One region of the Paenibacillus oryziterrae genome, then DNA from elsewhere that is predicted to be linked to it. Evidence: predicted binding sites of a transcription regulator. Region 1 holds the regulator's gene; the other holds the start of a gene.
The links. Region 1 encodes LexA, which represses DNA repair genes until DNA is damaged. Its sites were predicted from a motif close to CGAACATATGTTCG; they were not measured.

Region 1 (3,419 bases):
TCCAGCTCCTGGGGATCAATAGATTCCCCCGCCGACTTGCAAGTAAATTCAAATGCTTCCTCGATGCTGCGATCATCCCACAGCAGCGTATCGTCCAGATCAAACAGTACAGCTTTAATCGGCATTGAAATTTCTCCCCTCCCTCAAGTTACGGTCTCTTTATTCGTGTTCTAAGGTGATATGATTAACCTTGGCGAACTCCTCCAGGCGCACGCCCATCGCCTCAGTAGCATAACGATTGATCAATTTGGAGAACACCCACTTCGCCCGTTTGTTCTTGTGCTTGATAACCACAGAGCGGCGGGAGAGAATGATTTTCTCGATATCCGCAGGAGCCAGAAAGCGCTCACGGTTAAACTTAAAAGTGGAGAGTCTTGCACGGTCCACCTTCAGGTATGGACGCCGGAAAAAAATAAGCGCTGCGAGAACAAAATAAAGAACGATTCCAAGCCAATTCATCAGGGAACCATTGCCTCTTGTTTCATCGATGCTTCCGACTAACCAGTACATAACTCCAAGCCCGAGCAATACTACAGGGAGAACAATGTTACGTCCTTTGTAAACATCACTGTTCTTGGAGGCAGTGGAATAGGCGTGAATCGAATCCTTACCCGTCTTCTTTCTTAACTTGTTCGCTTGCTTCGTGTTGCGTTGAACCATTCTTTCCCAAGAACGGGCCATGTCATTTCCCCCTAGTCATACTTAAATATCTATGAAAAGGTAACAGGAATTAATGCTTCAATCCCTTGTCGCCTTGTTCACGCCCGTCATTATCAACAATCTCAATGTTGTTCAGTTGTTCACGGAAATTTCTGCGGATGTTCCCCAGATAAATTTCCCGGAGCTTGGCACGTTCCGCCAATTCCTCAGTATTCAGGCCCGCGGTCTTATGTTTGCGTGCCAATTCGTTAATCCGCGCGACCAATTCATCAATATCCACTGCTCTTCCCTCCTTATAAATTCATACTAACTTTGCCATGAGAAAAAGAGCTTGTCAAGGTCTTCCCCCTGCAAGCTCTCTAGTATAGAAAATCCTTCTTAATATATAGGAAGAGATAAGATATCACCGGCTTGAATGTCACTGGTATCCAGCCCGCTGTGCGTTTTAATTCCTTCAATATATACAGCTGTTCTCATGTCGGATGGTTTGTTCTTAAGTGCAATACTCCATAACGTATCTCCAGGTTCAACTACAATGCGTTTATCTTCACGACTGCCGATAGATACCGAACCAGCAAAAACGTTCCCAACAACAGTAAATCCGGAAATCACCAGCATTATAATCATTAGGAGCTTAATCAGATTACCTTGAAGGAACAGCTGAGTTACTCCCGTGGAATTCACATTTGTCTTTCTGAAGCTTATTCCGTTGCCTGAAGCGGACCGATGTCCACTAGAAACCTCCGGAGCCTCTTCATAAATGCTGCGGTAAGTACTGTATTTCAACATGATTCATCGCCCTCCAAACACTTGTTCTTACTTCCAAAATCAATATAACACGAACACATGTTTGAATCAATACTTTTCTCGAACAATTGTTCCCTATTTATTTCTTAGTAGGCAAATTTAGAACTTATGTTTGTGCGAACGGAAGTTCTATGTTATAATTTTCCCAAACATTACTATATGGGGTTGATTCCGATGTCAAAGATTTCGAGTCGCCAGCTGGCGATCCTGGAATTTATACGTAACGAGGTCCGCAGCAAGGGTTACCCGCCTTCCGTACGGGAGATCGGTGAAGCTGTGGGACTAGCCTCCAGCTCTACTGTTCATGGCCATCTCGACCGTCTTGAGAAGAAGGGATTGATCCGCCGTGACCCGACGAAACCTCGCGCAATTGAGCTTCTGGGTCAGGATGATTCCGACAACGTACACCAGTTCGCACAGAGTGTCACACGTGTTCCTGTCGTAGGTAAGGTAACCGCCGGTGTTCCGATAATGGCTACAGAGAATATTGAAGATTATTTCCCTCTTCCTTCTCATTATGTAGGTGACAACAAAGTATTTATGCTTTCTGTCCTCGGTGACAGTATGGTAGAAGCAGGAATTATGAATGGGGATTACGTAATCGTCCGGCAGCAACAGACTGCTAACAATGGCGACATAGTTGTGGCTATGACTGATGAAGATGAAGCAACCGTCAAGACATTCTACAAGGAACGCGATCATATTCGCCTTCAGCCGGAGAATCCGGTGTACGAGCCTCTTCGTCTGAACCGTGTAACTATTCTCGGTAAAGTCGTTGGATTGTTTCGGGACATTCATTAAGAATTATTTGTACTCATCATTTCAAGATACTGAAACAGCCGTCTTCCCATCATTTGGGGAGCGGCTGTTTTTTTAACATCCAGAGCTTTCATCACATATCCTGCTAGCAAAGGAGTGCTGATGACTATGCCCAATGTTCGGATTATTGTGGATTTATCCCAATTTATGCTTTATCTCCTGGATAACGATATCGTCAAAAGAGGGTTCCCTGTAGGAATAGGCACCATGTTAAACCAATCACCTGAAGGCGAATATACTATTATCAACAAACAAGCCCATCCAGGAGGGCCGTACGGGGCTTTCTGGATGGGTCTTTCTAAACCGCATTACGGCATTCATGGAACCAACAATCCAGCTTCGATCGGCAAAAAGGTGTCTCATGGATGCATTCGTATGTATAATGCCGATGTGCTGACACTAGCTTCCCTGGTGAATGTCGGCACAAGGGTAACCATTCGCCAATAGAATCGCCTAAGACTTTAAGTGCAGCTTAATCTATTGACCCCGGTAACTCCGCCGTTACCATCGTTCTCTTTCTCCATAAATTAATTAGGAAAAGGAGGCGACAACTATCTATGGAAGCATATTACAATTGCTTGAGATGTAAAAACAAAAAAGTACGTATCATGACCGTCGACGGACGCCAATACGAAGGTGTCATTGTAGATGTTGACCAGAACAATGTGTATCTGCGGACTGGTTCCAAAGGCAACGTCAAAACCTCGGCCTTTTATCCCGGATTTTACCCTGGGTATTATGCCAATCCGATTTTAACCTTAAGTTTGTTCACTCTGCTGGCTATTGCACTGATCTAATTCCCTAAACTCTCCTTATCTAAGGAGAGTTTTTCTTTGCTAAGAAACCGCGCATTCTTTCACTTGCTAGGCATATCTATTTAATAGAGAGCTCATGCTTCATATTCTGATCCGGGAGATGAACGTACATGCTGATTGTCTTGATGTACCTGTTCACATTCATTGGTGTATCCCTTCTACTGCTGGCTGCCGTCCTTAAACTCAAACGCATGTTCCCCAGAAGTGATCCTGATAAGCTAATTGTAGCCGTTACCGCAGTCCAGAAGAAATTCTCAAAACATTTTATGACTCCAAACCATACCCATATCATAGCACTGGATGATACAGCACGAACCT
Region 2 (3,419 bases), on a different contig from region 1:
GTTGTGCCTGGTCTATAGGTGCTATCCGGGAATCCCTTCAGATACCCTTGGGCAGCCAAGGCCTTGATTGAAGCAAGGGTTGCCGCCTCCGTGTTTGTAAGATCGGTGAACTGAACCATCTTCACGTCAACATCTGCTGCACTAATCTTAAAAATCTGATCTAAGGCAACAGCCGCTTCAGCTCTGGTCAGCGGTAAGGTTGGCTCGGCATTCTGCTTGGCATTCAGGCTGAAATAACCTGCCGATAGCGCTTTCAACATATCGGACGAATACCAGGATCCCGCTGGGATATCTTTCGCTGCTGAAGAAGACATTTCCGTAAAATTGAACGTACGGTTCATCAGCGCCGCAAATTCAGCACGGCTGATGATCTGGCCGGGCCGGATCGTTCCATCCGTGTACCCCTGAATTATCCCTAAACCGGACCATTCATTCAGCGCCTTTGCAGCCCAATAATTAGCCGGAAGATCCTTATACTGCTTGGCCGATGCGCTTGCTCCCGCAGCCGGCAACGCGGCCATGATGAATAGCGTACATGCCAAGACGGCCGCGGTCACTTTACGTTTCCTTTGATGATTCATCGATCTGTAGCTCCCTTCATTCTCAAAGTTATTCTTACTACGATTGCTGCACCGTCCATTCCCAGTCTCGTAACTGCAGACCACCCCATTTACCGAAGTAATTGTAAGCGCTTGCTGATTGTTAAGACGTAATGTCCCACGTAAGACATTTTTGAGCTAAAAAATTGTCCTACGTAGGACATTGTGATGTTTTTAATATAAACCCCGGCCCGAGTGCTTGTCAATCCGGGGTTTATCCTTGTAGTATTACAAGCTTTCTCTAATGATTACCTTCGCCTCAAATTCAATGTTCTGCTTATTAGGGATTTCTTCTAAGCCTTCAATTTTATCGATCAGGCAATCCGTTAAATACATCGCCATCTCCACTCTGGGCACATGCATGGTTGTTAAGGACGGATGAATATATTGGGAGACGATTAGATCATCAAATCCCATCAAAGCAACGCGTTCCGGAACGCTGATATTCCGCTGCAGCAAATTGCGCTGAGCGCCATAGGCCGTCAGATCGTTGGAACAGAAAACCGCCCGCGGCAAAATATCATTCTCTACCCAGTAATCAATGGCTTCTACCCCTGATTCCTCCGTGAAGGACCCGTGAAATACCAACTTCTCCGGAACCTTAATCCCATACTTCCCGGCAGCATCCAGAAATCCCTGCAGACGTTCGGATCCCGCATGATTGTTCAAATCTCCTGTAATGATACCGATATTGGTATGTCCCTGTTCAATTATGTATCGTGTCGCTTCGTATGCGCTCTTGCGGTTATTCAGATACGGGATCGGAATGTCCGGAACGCAACCTGGGACGTTGTTCTGGTCGAATACGCCGATCAGGAATCCCGCTCCCTTTACCATTTCAACCACCGGCTGGACATTAGTCCAACTGATGAGCAGCCCGCCGTCGATACTTTTTTGTCTGTACATGCTCATCATCGGTTTGATATCGGAAACGTCCACAATCGTGACCATGGTCCGGTAGCCACGCTTTGTGCAATGGCTGATGATTGCCCCCACCACAACCCCGTAAAACAAATCGTCCGGGTACAGACGGTAATTGCGTTCGTCCTGCATAATAAACAAGCCAATAGTATTGGCCTTTCGTTTCACCAGGCCTCTGGCGGCAGAACTTGGTTCATAATGATGCTCTTCCATCATGCGCACAATTCTATCCCTAGTTTCAGGCCGGACGTTATCCGGGTCATTCAGCACACGCTGGATTGTTTTGCGTGATACCCCTGCCAATCTGGCGATTTCATTAGCATCCATTTGCTGCTCGTCCTATCTCTTGGAATGGTTCCCATTGTTATATGTAAGTCTAGCATGACCATTCTGCTCTTTCAACGAAATGAACGGACAACCACCAGTTGATTTTGACAGGAACATTTGTTCGGGTTATAATTTCTTCTATAGGGAGGGTTCACCGTGAATGTAATGGAGAAGCTTCAAATATTAACCGCTTCGGCGAAATACGATGTAGCCTGCACCTCAAGCGGTTCGAACCGCGCAGGCCAGGCCGGAGGCATGGGCAATGCGGTCAGCATGGGGATCTGCCACAGCTTCGCGGCGGACGGGCGCTGTATTTCACTGCTGAAGGTCCTTATGACCAACGGCTGCGTGTACGATTGTGCTTACTGCGTCAACCGTAAGTCGAACGCTACTCCCCGTGCCGCTTTTACACCGGAGGAGCTCGCGGATCTAACCATGCAGTTCTACCGCCGCAATTATATAGAAGGTTTGTTTCTCAGCTCCGGCATTATGCGTAATCCGGACTACACCACCGAGCAGATGATCGCCGCACTTGAGCTACTGCGGAATACATATCATTTCAGGGGCTATATCCACGTGAAGGCCATTCCCGGTGCAGATGATGTGCTGCTGTCAAGACTCGGCCTGCTGGCCGACCGGATGAGCGTCAATATCGAGCTTCCTTCCAAGGAAAGTCTGGGATTGCTTGCTCCCGATAAGAGCAAAGATTCCATCTTGAAGCCGATGAATTTGATTAAAGATAAGATTGTCGAGAATACCTCGGATATCGTCAAATACAACCATGCTCCCCGTTTCGCTCCCGCAGGACAAAGCACGCAGATGATCGTAGGTGCGACGCCGGATACCGACTACCGGATTCTGACGCTCACGGAAGGGCTCTACCGGAAGTATAATCTGAAGCGCGTTTTTTTCTCCGCTTATACGCCCGTTGTCGAGCATTCACTCCTGCCCTCACCGGATACCAAGCCGCCGCTGCTGCGGGAGCACCGGCTCTATCAGGCCGATTGGCTGCTCCGCTTCTACGGGTTCGAGGCTAAGGAATTACTGGATGAAGCCGTACCCAACTTTAATCCGCTGCTGGATCCGAAATGCAGCTGGGCCATCAACCACCGGGAGCAGTTCCCCGTTGAAATCAACCGTGCACCGTATGAGATGCTGCTGCGTGTGCCGGGTGTCGGCGTAAGAAGCGCTCAACGGATTGTAAAAGCACGAAGAGCAGGAACCTTGGATTTCCATGCGCTGAAGAAGCTCGGCGTCGTGCTCAAACGCGCCCAATTCTTTATTACTTGCAAGGGTAAAGCACTGGAAGGACTTAAGGTAGGGGAACACACCCTGCTACGCTCTCTCATGTCAGGGCAAGAGCTCTCCCAATATCAGCAGCCGCAGGTCGAGCAGTTGTCCCTGTTCGAAGATAAAGATTTCCTGGCCCTGCCGGCAGCAGGATCAACAGCACTCAGTAGAGGAGATTGGCCCTGATGTTTAGAACCGTCCCCTTGGCATATACCTACGACGGCAGCTTCGAAGGCTTGCTGTGCTGCGTATTCGAGAGCTATCAATGGAAGGAGACGCCGC

Region 2: ACAN55_RS04195 (putative DNA modification/repair radical SAM protein) is a predicted target of LexA. The motif match lies at 1,958-1,971, and genes of this name have one in related genera.

The regions. Positions count from the first base shown of each region.
Region 1 covers NZ_JBGJZO010000001.1:204,996-208,414, reverse strand. The annotation lists gene ACAN55_RS01040 (HAD family hydrolase) at 1-125, opposite strand, end outside; gene ACAN55_RS01035 (hypothetical protein) at 160-681, opposite strand; gene ACAN55_RS01030 (DUF896 domain-containing protein) at 731-940, opposite strand; gene ACAN55_RS01025 (LysM peptidoglycan-binding domain-containing protein) at 1,039-1,449, opposite strand; gene lexA (transcriptional repressor LexA) at 1,642-2,268, shown strand; gene ACAN55_RS01015 (L,D-transpeptidase) at 2,395-2,733, shown strand; gene ACAN55_RS01010 (LSm family protein) at 2,844-3,083, shown strand; gene ACAN55_RS01005 (hypothetical protein) at 3,212-3,419, shown strand, end outside.
Region 2 covers NZ_JBGJZO010000002.1:410,299-413,717, forward strand. The annotation lists gene ACAN55_RS04185 (carbohydrate binding domain-containing protein) at 1-581, opposite strand, end outside; gene ACAN55_RS04190 (LacI family DNA-binding transcriptional regulator) at 828-1,847, opposite strand; gene ACAN55_RS04195 (putative DNA modification/repair radical SAM protein) at 2,013-3,323, shown strand; gene ACAN55_RS04200 (TIGR03915 family putative DNA repair protein) at 3,323-3,419, shown strand, end outside.